DNA from 2 places in the Allobosea sp. GW821-FHT10B12 genome. Region 1 is predicted to be linked to the other one. Evidence: predicted binding sites of a transcription regulator. Region 1 holds the regulator's gene; the other holds the start of a gene.
What was found. The regulator LexA, encoded in region 1, represses DNA repair genes until DNA is damaged. The targets are predictions, from matches to a motif close to TGTTCNNNNTGTGTTCNG.
Positions count from the first base shown of each region.

Region 2: a site for LexA is predicted at 1,510-1,527, ahead of uvrA (excinuclease ABC subunit UvrA). Genes of this name have one in related genera too.

Region 1 is NZ_JBWKNL010000002.1:406,161-414,385, reverse strand. It holds gene AC07O0_RS07285 (DUF899 domain-containing protein) at 145-918, shown strand; gene AC07O0_RS07280 (hypothetical protein) at 1,038-1,202, shown strand; gene AC07O0_RS07275 (SRPBCC family protein) at 1,230-1,589, shown strand; gene AC07O0_RS07270 (DUF1579 domain-containing protein) at 1,644-2,183, shown strand; gene AC07O0_RS07265 (anthranilate synthase component II) at 2,317-2,970, shown strand; gene trpD (anthranilate phosphoribosyltransferase) at 3,064-4,077, shown strand; gene trpC (indole-3-glycerol phosphate synthase TrpC) at 4,086-4,898, shown strand; gene moaC (cyclic pyranopterin monophosphate synthase MoaC) at 4,895-5,383, shown strand; gene AC07O0_RS07245 (molybdopterin molybdotransferase MoeA) at 5,380-6,591, shown strand; gene lexA (transcriptional repressor LexA) at 6,695-7,432, shown strand; gene AC07O0_RS07235 (ComEC/Rec2 family competence protein) at 7,426-8,225, opposite strand, start outside.
Region 2 is NZ_JBWKNL010000008.1:6,037-14,261, reverse strand. It holds gene uvrA (excinuclease ABC subunit UvrA) at 1-1,408, opposite strand, end outside; gene AC07O0_RS23765 (MFS transporter) at 1,551-2,750, opposite strand; gene AC07O0_RS23760 (GNAT family N-acetyltransferase) at 2,726-3,313, opposite strand; partial or broken gene AC07O0_RS23755 (YjiS-like domain-containing protein) at 3,377-3,517, opposite strand; gene AC07O0_RS23750 (LysR family transcriptional regulator) at 3,630-4,514, shown strand; gene AC07O0_RS23745 (ABC transporter substrate-binding protein) at 4,708-5,700, shown strand; gene AC07O0_RS23740 (ABC transporter permease) at 5,697-6,554, shown strand; gene AC07O0_RS23735 (putative quinol monooxygenase) at 6,648-6,947, shown strand; gene aroA (3-phosphoshikimate 1-carboxyvinyltransferase) at 7,130-8,225, shown strand, end outside.

The sequences.
Region 1 (8,225 bases):
CGTTCGTCCTTGCTCCAAAGGGGCAACGAGCGGACGGCGCCAGCGAGACCTGGCTAAAGCCGAAAACTCGTCGATGACAACAGCTTGCTTCGGAATCCTGAGTTCCAGGATTCCGAAGCGGCCATTGCAGCGAGGAGACCGATCATGACGCAGACCACCGTCAGCAAGGAAGACTGGATCGCCGCCCGCAAAGCCCTGCTCATCAAGGAAAAGGAGTTGACGCGCCAGCGTGATGCGATCGCCGCCGAGCGCCGTGCCTTGCCGCGCATCCGGATCGAGAAAACTTATGTCTTCGACACCCCGACCGGGAAGCAGACGCTCGCCGACCTGTTCCGCGGCCGCAGCCAGCTCATCGTCAAGCATTTCATGCTCGCTCCCGGCCAGATAGAGGGCTGCGTCGGCTGCTCCTTCGAGGCCGACCATGTCGAGGGCGTGCTGCAGCATCTCGAACGACATGACGTCGCCTATGTCGCCGTGGCGCGGGCGCCGCTCGCCGAGATCGAGGCCTACAGGAACCGCATGGGCTGGAACTTCCACTGGGTCTCGTCCCATGGCAGCGACTTCAACTACGATTTCGACGTCTCCTACACGCCGGAGCAGCTCGCCAACGCCTTCTACAATTTCGAGACGATCGCCTCGCCGCTGGAGGACCTTTCCGGCCATACCGTCTTCGAGAAGGATGGCGGTGGCGCGATCTACCAGACCTATTCGACCTTCGGCCGCGGCGCCGAAGAGGTGCTCGGCACCTACATGTATCTCGACCTGACGCCGAAGGGCCGCAACGAGACCGGCCCCGCCGGCAACCTCACCGACTGGGTCCGTCCCCACGATCGCTACGACACGCCCGGCAAGACCGACATGACCGGCCGCTGGCGTGAGGAGCCGGCCGCCTGCTGCCACGCGCCCGCAGCGGGCTGAGGCGTAGTGGCTGGAGCCCAAAAAAATTTTCAACCGCAGTGTCGGATCGCCCTAGGCGCCCACGTCCTTGCAGCAGACGGGCGGAACAACGGCCCGAAATGCCTGAACAGGAGTAAGCCATGCTCACCTACATCGCCATCGCCGTGCTCGCCCTTGTCGCCGGCCTCCTCATTGTCGCCGCACGCAAGCCCGATATCTTCGAGGTCAGCCGTTCCGCGACGATCCGGGCGACGCCCGAGCGCATCTTCGCCTTGCTCGCGGACTTCCAGGAATGGGGCGCCTGATCGCCCTATGAGAAGAAGGATCCGGCGATGAAGCGCAGCTTCAAGGGCGCGACTTCCGGCGTCGGTGCCGTCTATGTCTTCGACGGCAACAAGCAGGCCGGCACCGGCGAGCTCGCCATCGTCGAGGTCCAGGCACCGGTGAAGCTCGCCGTCACCCTCGACATGACCAAGCCGATGGCCTGCCACAACCTGATCACCTTCACGCTCGCCCCGGCTGAAGCCGGCACGCTGGTGACCTGGCGGATGGAAGGCGCCTGCCCGTTCCTCGGCAAGGTCATGGGCACGATCTTCAACATGGACCGCATGGTCGGCGACGATTTCGAGAAGGGCCTCGCCGCCCTCAAGCAGGCGACAGAGCGGCCGCAACTGGTTGCTGCCGCCGCCTGACCACGGCGCATTCGACTGTTCACCCCAGAGAAGCAAAGCAAAGGAGGAAGAGCCATGACCAACACAGCAGAACTCGACAAGCCGCAGGACCAGGCTCACGACATGAGCGCCTGCATGACCAAGCCCCAGGCGGAGCACGACTGGCTCCTCCAGCTCGTCGGCGAATGGACCTATGAGACCGAATGCATGATGGGTCCGGACCAGCCGCCGATGAAGTCTTCAGGCACGCAGTCCTACTCGTCCATCGGCGGGCTCTGGCTCGTCGGCGACGGCACCGGCTGCATGCCCGACGGCAGCCCGGCGACGACCCGGATCACGCTCGGCTATGATCCACTGAAGGAACGCTATGTCGGCTCCTTCATCGGCTCGATGATGGGCAATCAGTGGGTCTATACCGGCACGCGCAGCGCCGATGGCACCGTGCTGACCCTCGACACCGAAGGTCCGGACTTCACCAAGCCCGGCAAGACGGCCGCCTATCAGGACATCGTCGAGATCAAGAGCCCGGACCACCACGTCCTGTCCTCGCGCGGCAAGGGCGAGGATGGCCAGTGGGTCCAGTTCATGACGGCGCATTATCGCCGGGTGAAGTGACCGCTATCGCCGGCATATGGAACCATCTGTCGAGGGCGCGGAGCGACCAGCTCCGCGCCCTCGCGCTTGACCGGCGCGCGCGTTCGGGGGCATGTGCAGCCCTGAGAAACTGGGTGGGAACGGCCTAGACGCGATGCGCATCCTGCTGATCGACAATTACGACAGCTTCACCTGGAACCTGGTCCACCTGATCGGCGGGCTCGGGGCCAAGGTCGACGTGCGCCGCAACGATACGCTGTCGGTCAGCGAGGCCCTCGCCGGCGACCACGACGCGGTCGTGCTCTCGCCCGGCCCCTGCACGCCGAACGAGGCCGGCATCTGCCTCGATCTCGTGCGCGAGGGCGCAAACAGGAAACCGATCTTCGGCGTCTGCCTCGGCCTGCAAGCGATCGGCCAGGTCTTCGGCGGCGAAGTCGTGCGCGCGCCCCTGCCGATGCACGGCAAGGTCTCGACCATCACCCATCGCGCCCGTGGCCTGTTCCACGGCATCAACGGTCCGCTCGAGGCGACGCGCTATCACTCGCTCGTCATCCGCAGGGAAAGCTGCCCGGCAGAGCTCTCGATCGAGGCCGAAGCCGGCGACGAGATGATCATGGCGCTGTCGCATCGCGATCTGCCGGTGCATGGCGTGCAGTTCCACCCCGAGAGCATCGCCTCGGAGCATGGGGCGACGATCCTACGCAATTTCCTCGATCTCGCCGAGCGATGGTCGCGCCAGAACGCCCCAGAGCGGGATGCGAAAAAGTGGGAACCGGTTTTTCGCGTCGATCCCGCTCTGAACCCCTAGAATCGATCACGTTTATGATTTTGGATCGGTTCGATCCAAAATCATCGTGATCTTCGCCGCCCTTTCCGCGACAGCCTGATCGATCGAGTTCCCATGGACGACTTCAAACCCTTCATCGCCAAGGTCGCGACCGGCGCCTCGCTGTCGCGCGAGGAAGCTCGCGACGCCTTCGAGGCCATGCTCTCCGGCGAGGTCACCAATGCGCAGGCCGCCGCCTTCCTGATGGCGCTGCGCGTGCGCGGCGAGACCACCGAAGAGATCGCCGGCGCGGTCACCGCCATGCGCGCGCGCATGCTCACCGTGGAAGCGCCGGCTGATGCCATCGACATCGTCGGCACCGGTGGCGATGCCTCGGGCTCCTACAATGTCTCGACCCTCGCCTCGATCATCGTCGCGGCCTGCGGCGTCCCGGTCGCCAAGCACGGCAACCGCGCCGCGTCCTCGCGCTCCGGCGCCGCCGACGTGCTGACTGCGCTCGGCGTCAAGGTCGGGTTGGAGCCGGCCGCCACCGAACGCTGCATCGCGCAGGCTGGCGTCGGCTTCATGTTCGCGCCGACCCATCATGCCTCGATGCGCCATGTCGGACCGGTGCGCACCGAGCTCGGCACCCGCACCATCTTCAACCTGGTCGGCCCGCTCTCGAACCCAGCCGGCGTCAAGCAGCAATTGATCGGCGCCTTCTCCGAGACCTGGCTGGAGCCGATGGTCAAGGTGCTGCAATCGCTCGGCTCGAAGAGGGTCTGGGCCGTGCACGGCTCCGACGGGCTCGACGAGATCACCACGACCGGCCCGACCCGCGTCGTCGCGCTGAAGGACGGCAAGATCGAGAGCTTCTCGATCGCCCCGGAAGACGTCGGCATCGCCCGCGCCAAGCCTGAGGATCTGCGCGGCGGCGAGCCGGCACAGAACGCGCAGGCACTGCAGGAGGTGCTTGGCGGGGCGAAGAGCGCCTTCCGCGACATCGCCGCCTTCAACGCCGCAGCCGCGCTCGTCGTTGCCGGCAAGGCGGCAGCGCTCGGCGAGGGGCTGGCGCAAGCCTATGCGGTGCTGGACAATGGCAAGGCCAAGGCGGCGCTCGCGACCCTCGTCGCCAGCTCCAATGCGTGAGGCTGCCCATGTCCGATATCCTCAGGCGGATCGAGGCCTATAAGCGCGAGGAGATCGCGGCGGCCCGTGCCGCCGTGCCGCAGGCCGAGATCGAGAAGCGCGCCACGACAATGCCCGCGCCGCGCGACTTCATCGGCGCGCTGGAAGAAAAGCACCGCGCCGGCGGCCCGGCCCTGATTGCCGAGATCAAGAAGGCCTCGCCCTCCAAGGGCCTGATCCGTGCCGATTTCGACCCCCCGGCGCTGGCCAAGGCCTATGCCGAAGGCGGCGCCGCCTGCCTCTCGGTGCTAACCGACACGCCCTCCTTCCAGGGCCGACCGGAATATCTTGCGCAGGCGCGCGCCGCCTCCGGCCTGCCCGGCCTGCGCAAGGACTTCATGTTCGAGCCGTATCAGGTCTTCGAAGCGCGAAGCTGGGGCGCCGACTGTATCCTGATCATCATGGCCTCGCTTGACGACGGCGCGGCGCGCGAGCTCATCGCTACCGCCAAGGCGCTCGGCATGGCTGCGCTTGCCGAGGTCCATGACGAAGCCGAGCTGGAACGGGCGTTGGCGCTCGACACCAGGCTCGTCGGCATCAACAACCGCGACCTGCGCTCTTTCGAGCTCAACCTCGCCGTCACTGAGCGTTTGGCGCCGCGCGTGCCGAAGGATCGCCTGCTCGTCGGCGAGAGTGGCATCTTCAGCCATGCCGACATCGCCCGCCTGCAGGCCTGCGGCGTCAACACCTTCCTGGTCGGCGAGAGCCTGATGCGGCAACCGGACGTAACGGCCGCGACTCGCCAGCTTCTGACGGGCAACGCGACCGAGGCCGCGGCGTGAGCCGCCTCACCCATCTCGACCAGAAGGGCGAAGCCCATATGGTCGATGTCGGCGACAAGGCCGAGACCGTCAGGGTCGCCGTCGCCGAGGGCCATGTGGTGATGCAGGCCGAGACGCTCGCCATCGTCCGCGACGGCGAGGCCAAGAAGGGCGACGTGCTCGGCACCGCCCGTCTCGCCGGCATCATGGCGGCCAAGCGCGCCCATGAACTGATCCCGCTCTGCCACCCGCTGCTGCTCTCGAAGATCGCGGTCGACCTTTCGATCGACGAGGCGCTTCCCGGCGTGCGCGTCCGCGCCGAGGTCAAGCTCACCGGCAAGACCGGCGTCGAGATGGAGGCGCTGACCGCCGTCAGTGTCGCCTGCCTCACCGTCTACGACATGGTGAAGGCGGTCGATCGCGCCATGCATATCGAAGGCATCCGTCTCGTGCATAAATCCGGCGGCAAGTCCGGAACCTATGAGCTCGCAGGGCCATCGGCATGAGCCTCACCCCCGTTTCCGTCGCGCTTGGAGCGCTGCTCGACAGCGTGCCCGGCCCGACGCCGGCCGAGACACTGCCGCTGGCAAAGTGCGCCGGCCGCGTGCTGGCTGAAGACGTAGCAGCGCTCCGGACCCAGCCGCCCTTCGCCAATTCGGCCATGGACGGTTATGCCGTGCGCGCCGAGGATTTGGCGCGCGGCGCCCAACTCCGCGTTGTCGGCGAGTCCGCCGCCGGTCGCCGCTTTTCCGGCAAGGTTTCACTTGGCGAGGCAGTGCGGATTTTTACCGGAGCGCCATTGCCTGAAGGCGCGGATACAATTCTGATCCAGGAGCATGCCGAAGGCGTCGGCAGCCTGGTGATCCGCGTCACCAAACCCGCCGATCAGGGCCATTTCGTCCGCCTCGCGGGACTCGACTTCAGAACCGGCGAGATCTTACTGAAGGCCGGCCGCCGGCTCGACAGCGCTGCGCTTGGTCTCGCCGCTGCCGCAGGGCATCCGATACTTTCGGTCCGCCGCAAGCCGCTGGTCGCGATCCTCGCTACTGGCGACGAGCTCGTCCTGCCGGGCGAATCCGTCGGCCCCGACCAGATCGTCGCCTCCAACAGCTTTGCCCTCGCCGCTCTGGTCGAGCAGGCCGGCGGCACGGCGCTCGACCTTGGTATCGCCCGCGACGATCATCCCGATCTCGCCGCCAAGATCGAAGCGGCGCGCAAAGCCGGTGCCGACGTCCTGATCACCCTCGGCGGCGCCTCGGTCGGCGAGCACGATCTCGTCCAGGCCGCGCTGAAGGCGCAAGGCATGGAACTCGGCTTCTGGAAGATCGCGATGCGCCCCGGCAAGCCGATGATGATGGGCCGGCTGGGCGAAATGGTCGCGCTCGGCCTGCCCGGTAACCCGGTCTCCTCGATCGTCTGTGGGCATCTCTTCGCGATGCCGCTGGTCGAGGCTCTGCTCGGCATCGACGATCCCGAGCGCGACCGCAGCGAGCCTGCTATCCTCTCTGTGGATTTGCCGGCCAATGACGAGCGCCAGGATTATCTGCGCGCCACCGTCGAGACCACCGACGGCGAGCGGCGCGTCAGGCCCTTCGCCAAGCAGGATTCCTCGATGCTGGCGAACCTGTCGCGAGCCGAGGCGCTGGTGATCCGCCCCGCCTTCGCCGAGCCGGCCAAGGCCGGCGAGCTCTGCCGCATCATCCGGCTGCGCTGATCTGTTCACCTTGCGGCAGGATGCGCCTTGCGGAACACAAGGCGAACGAGTATGGTGTTCGTGCTTTGTTTCGATTCTAGCCCGAGAGGCGGACGGCGCGATCATGCTGACACGCAAACAGTTCGAACTGCTTCGCTTCATCCATGAACGCCTGCGCGAATCCGGCGTGCCGCCATCCTTCGACGAGATGAAGGATGCGCTCGACCTGCGCTCCAAATCCGGCATCCACCGGTTGATCATGGCGCTGGAGGAGCGCGGCTTCATTCGCCGGCTTCCGAACCGGGCGCGCGCCCTCGAAGTCATCAAGATGCCTGACGGGATCGGCGGGCCGCAGGCGCAACGCGGCCGCTTCAGCCCTTCGGTCGTCCAGGGCGGGCTCGGCCAGACGCCACCTGCTCAGGCGCCGGCAGTCAATCTGACGAAGCCGCGTCCGCCGGCCGCCGAGGAGAGCGGGCGTTCGACCGTCTCGATCCCGGTCATGGGCCGCATCGCCGCCGGTACGCCGATCTCGGCGATCCAGGATCGCAGTCATAGCGTCTCGATGCCAGCCGACATGCTCGGCGGCGGCGAGCATTACGCCCTCGAAGTCCGCGGCGATTCGATGATCGAGGCCGGCATCCTCGACGGCGACACCGTCGTGATCCGCAAGCAGGACACCGCCAATACCGGTGACATCATCGTCGCCCTGATCGACGACGAGGAGGCGACGCTGAAGCGCCTGCGCAAGCGCGGCTCCTCGATCGCGCTCGAAGCCGCCAACCCGGCCTATGAGACGCGCGTGCTCGGCCCAGACCGGGTCAAGATCCAGGGCCGTCTCGTCAATCTGATGCGGCGCTACTGAAGCACGTCCGGATCCTGCGCCGGCTCCGCTGCCGCGGAGGTCGGCGCAGGGGCAGGTTCGGGCACTGGCCTTGTCTCTGGCCGTGCACGGGTCCAGGGACGCAGGCGGGTCGCCTCGTCGGCCGTTAGCGCACGCCAGCCGCCGCGGGCAGCATGATAGGCGGTCGCACCGTCGCGGATCAGTGCGCTGCGGTCGATCAATCGCGCCGCGCAGGGCGCGCTCCAATAAAGCGATGTCACCACCAGATCGGCGCGCAGGCAGTCTTCGACCAAAGCGATGCGGTCGCGGGTATAGGCGACGCTGCGGCCATCCGGCAGGCGGATGACGCAGCCGCGCGCATCGCAGGCGACGCCGTTGCGGAGCGCCGCATCGTCGGGCGAGCGCGAATCGCCGTCGGCATGGAGCCATTGCGTCAGCACGAAACGGCTCGGCTTGCCGGCCAGTACCATCTTCCCGTCCGGCCCACGGACCAATACGCCCGAGCCGTCGCGCTCGATCATGATGTCCGGTCGCGACGGAGCCGAGGCCAGCGCCAGCCCGCCGACCAGAGGCACCGCAGCGAGGAAACGTAGCGCCGTCGTCCACAAGGTCAGCCAGAGCAGCGACAGCGAGAACAGGATCAGGGCGAGCGGGCCGAAGGCGGGCAGCACGACAGTCGAGCGTTCGATGCCGGCGACCCAATGGGCAAGCTGGAGCACGAGGCCGGAGGCCCAGCCCATCAGCGCCCAGGCCGGCCAGTCCAGCCCGAACGGATAGGCGAGTACGCCGAAGACAGCGGCCGGCATCACGATCA
Region 2 (8,225 bases), on a different contig from region 1:
CGTCCTTGACCGAGAGCTGCGAGATCTCGCCGATATGGCGCATGTCGATCTTGACCGCCAGCGCCTCGGGCTTGAGCCGGAAGCCGTTGCAGGCCGCGCAGGGCGTCTCCGACATGAAGCGGCCGATCTCCTCACGGGCCCAGTCGCTCTCGGTCTCCTTCCAGCGCCGCTCCATATTGGTGATCACGCCCTCGAAGGGCTTCTTCACCTCATAGGCGCGCAGGCCGTCATTATACGCCATGCGCACGGCTTCCGTGCCGGTGCCGAACAGGATGGCGTCGCGGGCGCTCGTTGGCAGCTCCGACCAGGGCTTGGTGGTCGAGAAGCCGAAATGCTTGGCGAGCGCATCGAGCGTCTGGCCGTAATAGGGCGAGGTCGACTTGGCCCAGGGCGCGATCGCGCCCTTCTTCAAGCTGAGCGAATGATCCGGGACGATCATCTCCGGATCGATCCGCATCTCGTGGCCGAGCCCGTCGCAGGCCGGGCAGGCGCCGAACGGGTTGTTGAACGAGAACAGGCGCGGCTCGATCTCGGGGATGGTGAAGCCGGAGACCGGGCAGGCGAACTTCGAGGAGAAGGTGACGCGGCGGGCCTCGCCGTTCTCCTCCTTCTCGTCGGCATACTCGAAAACCGCGATGCCGTCGGCAAGGTCGAGCGCCTGCTCCAGCGAGTCGGCGAGGCGGGCACCGAGATCGGGGCGGATCACGATGCGGTCGACGACGACGTCGATGTCGTGCTTGAACTTCTTGTCGAGGCTAGGGGCGTCCGGGATCTCGTAGAACTCGCCATTGACCTTGACGCGCTGGAAGCCGCGCTTCAGCCAGTCGGCCATCTCCTTGCGGAACTCGCCCTTGCGGCCGCGCACTACCGGCGCGAGCAGGTAGCCGCGGGTCTTCTCCGGCAATTCGACCAGCCGGTCGACCATCTGCTGCACGGTCTGGCTCTCGATCGGCAGGCCGGTCGCCGGCGAATAGGGGATGCCGACGCGCGCCCAGAGCAGGCGCATATAGTCGTGGATCTCGGTGACGGTGCCGACCGTCGAGCGCGGGTTCTTCGAGGTCGTCTTCTGCTCGATCGAGATCGCCGGCGAGAGCCCGTCGATCTGGTCGACATCGGGCTTCTGCATCATCTCGAGGAACTGGCGGGCATAGGCCGAGAGCGACTCGACATAGCGGCGCTGGCCCTCCGCATAGATCGTGTCGAAGGCGAGCGAGGACTTGCCCGAGCCGGAAAGGCCGGTGAACACCACGAGCTTGTCGCGCGGAATGGCGAGGTCGACATTCTTGAGATTGTGCTCGCGCGCGCCGCGCACCGAGATGACGCGGGCATTCGGATCGGCCGCACGGTTGCGGTCGAACATGTCTTCCAGCGTCGCGGCCTGTTCGGCGAGCGTGGTCTTGCGAGCCATGGTGGTGTCCGATTGAGCTTTAGCCGTACAGATAGGGCAATCGCCGTGCCGTGCCAGTGCAGCCGGGCGAGAGGCGGGCATGAGTAGCACGCAGCCGCCGATGTTGCTGCATTGTTCTTGTGGGGTGTGCTGACAGAGATTGTCAGGAGCGTGGCAGGCTGCGGAAGCGGCGCCGGAGCAGGATCGCCGCGACCAGCATGGCCAGCGCCAGCGTCCCCGACAGGATCAACGCCGCCGAGGCGCCATAGCGCTCGATCAGCAGCGCATAGGCGAGGGGCGCGGCGGCCGAGAGGAAGAAGCCAGGCGCCAGCAGGCGGCCGACATAGGCGCCGTAGCTTTTCGGATCGAACAGCATCAATGGCAGCGTGCCGCGCGTGATCGTCAGCACGCCGTTGCCGGCGCCATAGAAGAAGGCGAAGGCGAGCGCCGCGATGGCGCTCGCGCCACCGGCGAGCCCGACGACGAAACAGAGCGGCAGCACCAGGCAGGCAACGAGGTTGAGGTCGAACGGGCTGGTCTTCGCCCCGAACAGGACTTCGCCGAGCCGCGCCAGGGACTGGCCGATGCCGCGCGTCGCACCGATCCAGACCGCGGCCGCGGCGGGCAGGCCGAGCCCGGCGAGGATGCCGATCATATGGGCGGACATGCCGGCATTGAGGATGCCGGCGAAGGTGACGATCAGCGCATAGAGCAGGCCGGCGAAGCGGGTGTCGGCCGGGCTGAGCGTAACGACGGGCTTTGCGGCGGCAGCGTCGGACTGGGGCCGCGCCGAGACCGCAGGCAGCGTCAGATGCAGGGGCAAGGTGAGCAGCGCGAAGCCGGCATAGGCGATCAGTGCGCCGCGCCAGCCGAACTGCTCGGCGAGCGCATGGCCGAGCGGCCAGAACACGGTCGAGGCGAGGCCGCCGAGCAGGGTGATCTGGGCGATCGGCCGGCGCGCGGCGCTGCCGCCGATCCGGGCCAGTGCTGCGAAGGCGGCGTCGTAGAGGGTGAGCCGCATGGCGAGGCCGAGGCAGAGCCAGGCGGCGTAGTAAGCGGCGATTGTATGGGCGAAAGCGAGGCCGAGGCAGCCCGCGGCGGTGAGCAGCGAGCCCACGCACATCGCGGCGCGGCCGCCATGGCGGTCGATCAGCCGGCCGACTGCGCCGGAGGTCAGCCCCATCACCAGCAGCCCGGCCGAGAGCCCGCCATGGATGATCGCCTGCGACCAGCCGAGTTCGTTGCCGATCAGTTCACCAAAGGCGCCGACCAGGTAATAGGAGATGCCCCAGGAAATGAGCTGCGCCAGCCCGAGGCAGAAGACGGTGCGGCGGGAGATCACCTGGCCGATCCGGCCGTCCATGGCTGTGGCAGCATCCCGTCCCCCGGGCCGAGGCTGCGCTGCATCAGCACGGTGTCAACCCAGCGGCCGAACTTGAAGCCGGTCGAGCGCAAGGTGCCGACGGGCTCGAAGCCGAAGCGGCGATGCAGGCCGATCGAACCGGCATTGCCGCTGTCGCCGATATTGGCAAGCATCTGGCGCCAGGGCCCGGCCTCGCAGCGGCCGATCAGTGCGCCGAGCAAAGAGGAGCCGATCTTCCGGCCACCGAACCCATCGGCGACATAGATCGAGTCCTCGATGGTGTGGCGATAGGCCGGGCGAGGGCGATAGGACGTCGCATAGCTGTAGCCGACGATCCGACCGTCCTGCTCGGCGGCGAGATAGGGCAGGCCGAGTCCCAGCACCGCCTCTCGTCGTGCCAGCATCTCCGCGACGCTCGGCGGCGTCTCCTCGAAGCTGGCAAGACCATAAAGGACATGATGGGTGTAGATCGCCTGGATCGCGGCCATGTCCGCCTCCTCAGCATCGCGGACGAGGATGGGCGGTACCGCGTCGCCGGCGGCCTCAAAGGTCGTCATCGTCATCGTTCCGGCCCGGCAGGGCCGCCTTTCCGTCTTGTCGGGGCGCCCGGTCAGCGCCTCCTGTCGCGTCACACCGATATCGGCGAGGCGGTGCTCGTCGAGTTCGCGCAGGGTCCGCAATTGCTGATAGCGCGAATGCTGGGAGGAGCCGAGATAGTTTGCTGCCTCAAGCAGCAGCTGTCGTCCTGCAGACCAGATCCCGTTCATCGCTCGCGCCTTGCCGCGGTCGGATTCTTCCGAACCGCCAAGGCAGCTTGCGCTTTGCCGTCTCATAAATGAAGCTTCTCGAAGTTATGCAGAGCATGAGAAATTCTTTGAGATGCGCGATCTTCGCCTCGATCAGCTCGACAGCTTCCGCCAGGTGATCGCGCTCGGCAGCTTCTCGGCGGCGGCCGAGAGGCTCGGCCTGAGCCAGCCGGCGGTCAGCCTGCAGATCCGCGAGCTCGAGCGCCGGCTCGGCACGGTGCTGATCGAGCGGGTCGGACGCCGGGCGCAGCCGACGGCCGCAGGCACCGAATTGCTCGACCATGCCAGCCGGATCGCGGCGGCGGTGGCGGCGGCGCAAGAGGCGATGGCGCGGCACGCGACCGGAGCGATGGGCCGCGTCCGGATCGGCACCGGCGCCACCGCCTGCATCTTCCTGCTGCCGCCGGTGCTGCGCGAATTGCGCCAGCGCCACCCGACGCTGGAGATCACGGTCAGCACCGGCAACACCTCCGACATCGTCAAGGCGATCGAGGACAACCAGATCGATATCGGCCTGGTCTCGCTGCCGGCCGCGGGCCGCAGCCTCGACGTGACGCCGCTGCTGGAGGACGAGTTCGCCGTGATCGCCCCACCGGGCATGGACTTGCCGGCGCGGTTGACGCCCGAAGCGCTGGCGCGTCTGCCGGTGCTGCTGTTCGAACCCGGCGGCATCACGCGGCGCATCGCCGATGAATGGTTTGCCCGCGCCGGCGTGACGCTGCGCCCGGTGATGTCGCTCGGCAGTGTCGAGGCGATCAAGCGGCTGGTCGGCGCCGGCCTTGGCTGCGCTATCCTGCCCGGCATGGCGGTGCGCGGCGAGAGCGACGGGCTGGTGGTGCGCTCTTTGTCGCCGCGGGTGCATCGCACCCTCGGCCTCGTGCTGCGCAAAGACAAGCCGCTGCATCGCGGCCTGCGCGAAACGCTGAAGGCGTTGCGGGCGCTCGCTACGCTCGGCTGAGCTAGCACTGCTGACAGGTCCGGTCAGGCGCGCGGTCCATCCCATCCGCCGTTTGCGCAGTGCCCATGATTTGAAAGCGGCGCTAAGGTTTTCGCCTGTCGGGCGGAACATTTCGCCTGCTTTCGCGCTTCGTGGACATTCCGGGGAGTCAGGTGCCGCGATCGGGCACAGCAGCCAGCGGGGGATCGTCATGATGAAAGCCGTTCTGCGAGGGGCCGCGCTGCTGTTCGGCCTCGGCCTCACCGCTTCCGGGTTCGCCTGCGAGCTCAACCGGCCGCTGAAGATGGCCGGGCTCGACTATGATTCCGCCGCCTTCCACGGCGCAGTCGCCAGCGCCATCGCCGAGAAGGGCTTTGGCTGCAAGGTCGAGCGCGTGCCGGGCGTGATTGCGCCATTGGTCAACGGCCTGGGGCGCGGTGATGTCGACATCGTCATGGAGATCTGGCTGGCCAACCCGGTCGAGGCCTGGCTCAAGGAATCTGCTGCCGGCAAGGTCGAGCCGCTGGGCACGACCTTCCCCGATGCGACCGAGGGCTGGTTCGTGCCGCGCTATCTCGTCTCCGGCCCCGACGCCAAGGCGCCCGAGCTGAAATCGGTGCAGGACCTCAAGCGCTATAAGGACCTGTTCACCGATCCGGACGAACCGGGCAAGGGTCGCTTCTACAATTGCGTCGCCGGCTGGGTCTGCGAGGGCATCAACAGCAAGAAGCTCGTCGCCTACGGGCTCTCCGGCGATTTCACCAATCTGCGCGGCGGCTCGGGCGAGGCGATCGTCGCCGCTGTCGAATCCGCCCTGAAGCGCAAGCGGCCGGTGGTGTTCTATTATTGGGGGCCGAGCTGGCTGCTCGGCGCCTATGACCTGGTCAAGCTCGAGGAACCGGCCTTCGACCAGGCGATCTGGGACGAGCTCAAGGCGAGCGATGCGCCCAAGCGCGCCACTGCCTATCCGGTGAGCCGCGTCGTCATCGGCGCCAATGTTGAGCTGGCGAAGAAGGCGCCGCAGCTCGCCGGCTTCTTCAGGAAGTACACCACCACCAGCGAACTGACCTCGAAAATGCTCGCCGAGGCACGTGAGAAGGGCGTCTCGCCCGAGCAGCAGGCGCTCGTCTTCCTCAAGACCCAACCGGATGTCTGGAAAGCCTGGCTGCCGGCTGACATCGCCAGCAAGGTCGCGTCCGGCCTGTGACGCTCGACGGGCTGCCGGATCTCGGCAAGGCGCTGCAAAGGCTGGTCAACCGGGCGGTCGATGCCGTCGTCACCGGCTATGGCAGTGATCTCGACGGTTTTAGCAGGCTGCTGACGGCGCCCGTGCGTGGCGTCGAGGCGGCTCTGCTGCTCATCCCGGTGCCGGTTTTCGTCCTGGCCGTCGCCGCCGGGGCCTGGCTGGCGCGTCGCAGTGTTCGCTTTGCCCTCGCCATGACGATCCTGCCGCTGGTGCTCGTCGGGCTCGGCGTCTGGACCGAGGCGATGCAGACGCTCGCGCTCGTCATCGTCGCGGTGCTGCTGGTCGTTCTGCTCGGCCTTCCACTCGGCGTCGCTGCGGCGCGCCTGCCGCGCCTGGGGCGGGCGCTCGCACCAGTCTATGACCTGATGCAGACCATTCCGAACTTCGTCTATCTGATCCCGGTAGCGATGCTGCTCGGGCTGGGGCGGGCGCCAGCGCTGCTCGCGACCCTGATCTACGCCCTGCCACCCTTCGCGCGGCTGACCGAGCTCGGCCTGCGCGGCATCGATATCGGCATGATCCACGCCGCTCGCGCGCTTGGGCTCGGGCCGTGGCAGACGCTTTGGCTCGTCGAATTGCCTTTGGCGCGGCCGGTGATCCTGCAGGGCCTCAACCAGGCGATCATGCTCTCGCTCGCCATGGTCGTGGTCGCCTCGATGATCGGCGCCAAGGGGCTGGGCGAGGTCGTCCTCCTCGGCCTGCAGCGTGCCGATCCCGGCCTGGGCTTCGTTGGCGGGCTCGCGGTCGTGGCGCTGGCGATCCTGCTCGACCGCATGGCGCAGGCGATCCTTCGGCAGCGGCGGCCGCCGACGTGAGCAGGGGCTGCTGACGGATTCGGTCAGGACGATCGGTTGCGCCGCATCCGTCGCTTGGGCAGGGTGCCGCCCGAAACGGGAGAGGGCGCTGCCATGTACGGGTTGATCGGAAGGATGCGGGCCAAGCCCGGCGAGCGCGAGGCGCTGATCGGCTATATCCTCGAGAGCAGCGGCGAAATGCCAGGCTGCCTGAGCTACATCGTCGCCCGCGATCCCGACGATGCCGACGCGATCTGGGTGACCGAGGTCTGGGATCGCGAGGAGAGCCACAAGGCCTCGCTCGCTTTGCCGGCCGTGCAGGCGGCGATCGCCAAGGCCAAGCCGATCATCGCCGGCTTCGACAGCCATGTCGTCACGCAGCCGGTGGGTGGGTTCGGGCTGGCGAAGGGCTGACCCATTCGCCGTCATGGTCGGGCTTGTCCCGACCATCCACGTCTTTCTGATCGAGAGTGGTGCTCAAGACGTGGATGCTCGCCACAAGGGCGAGCATGACGGTTTGGGTTCGCAATGACGGTATGCCTTCCGCTTGCCGGCTGCACGGTCTAAGACCCTCACGACCGAGCCGCGAGCCTGCCATGACCCAATCCGCCCTGAGCAAACTCACCATCCTGCCGACGACGGCGGCGCTCACCGGCCGCGTGATGCCGCCCGGCTCGAAATCGATCACCAACCGGGCGCTGCTGGTGGCGGCGCTGGCGAAGGGCACCAGCCGGCTCAGCGGCGCGCTGAAGAGCGACGACACCCGCTATATGGCGCAGGCGCTGCGCGACATGGGCGTCACGATCGACGAGCCCGATGCGACCAGCTTCATCGTCACCAGCGACGGAAAGTTGCGGGCTCCGGCCAAGCCGCTCTTCCTCGGCAATGCCGGCACGGCCACGCGCTTCCTGACGGCGGCGGCGGCGCTGGTCGACGGCACGGTCGTGGTCGACGGCGACGAGCATATGCGCAAGCGGCCGATCCTGCCGCTGGTCGAGGCGCTCACGAGGCTCGGCGTCGCGATCGCCGCGCCGAGCGGCTGCCCGCCGGTGACGATCGCGGGGCAGGGTGGTTTCGATGGCGGGCTGGTCGAGGTCGATGGCGGGCTCTCCAGCCAATACGTCTCGGCGCTGCTGATGGCCGGCGCCTGCGCGCGCAATCCCGTCGATGTCGTGCTGACCGGGCAGGAGATCGGCGCGCGCGGCTATGTCGACCTGACGCTGGCGACGATGCGTGCCTTCGGCGCCGAAGTCTCCGAGCCGCAGGGCGGCGGCTGGCGGATCGCGCCGACCGGCTATGCTGCGACCGATTACCTGATCGAGCCGGACGCCTCGGCCGCGACCTATCTCTGGGCGGCGGAGGTGCTGACCGGCGGCGCGATCGATCTCGGCGTGCCGGCTTCCGCCTTCACCCAGCCCGACGCCAAGGCGCATGAATTGATCGCCGCCTTCCCGAATCTGCGGGCCGAGATCGACGGCTCGCAGATGCAGGATGCAGTGCCGACGCTGGCCGTGCTCGCCGCCTTCAACCGCACGCCGGTGCGTTTCACCGGCATCGCCAATCTGCGCGTGAAGGAATGCGACCGGGTCGCGGCCTTGTCGCAGGGCCTGTCGCGGATCCGCGAGGGGCTCGGCACGGAGGAGGGCGACGACCTGCTGGTCGCCTCCGATCCGGGACTGGCCGGCCAGACGC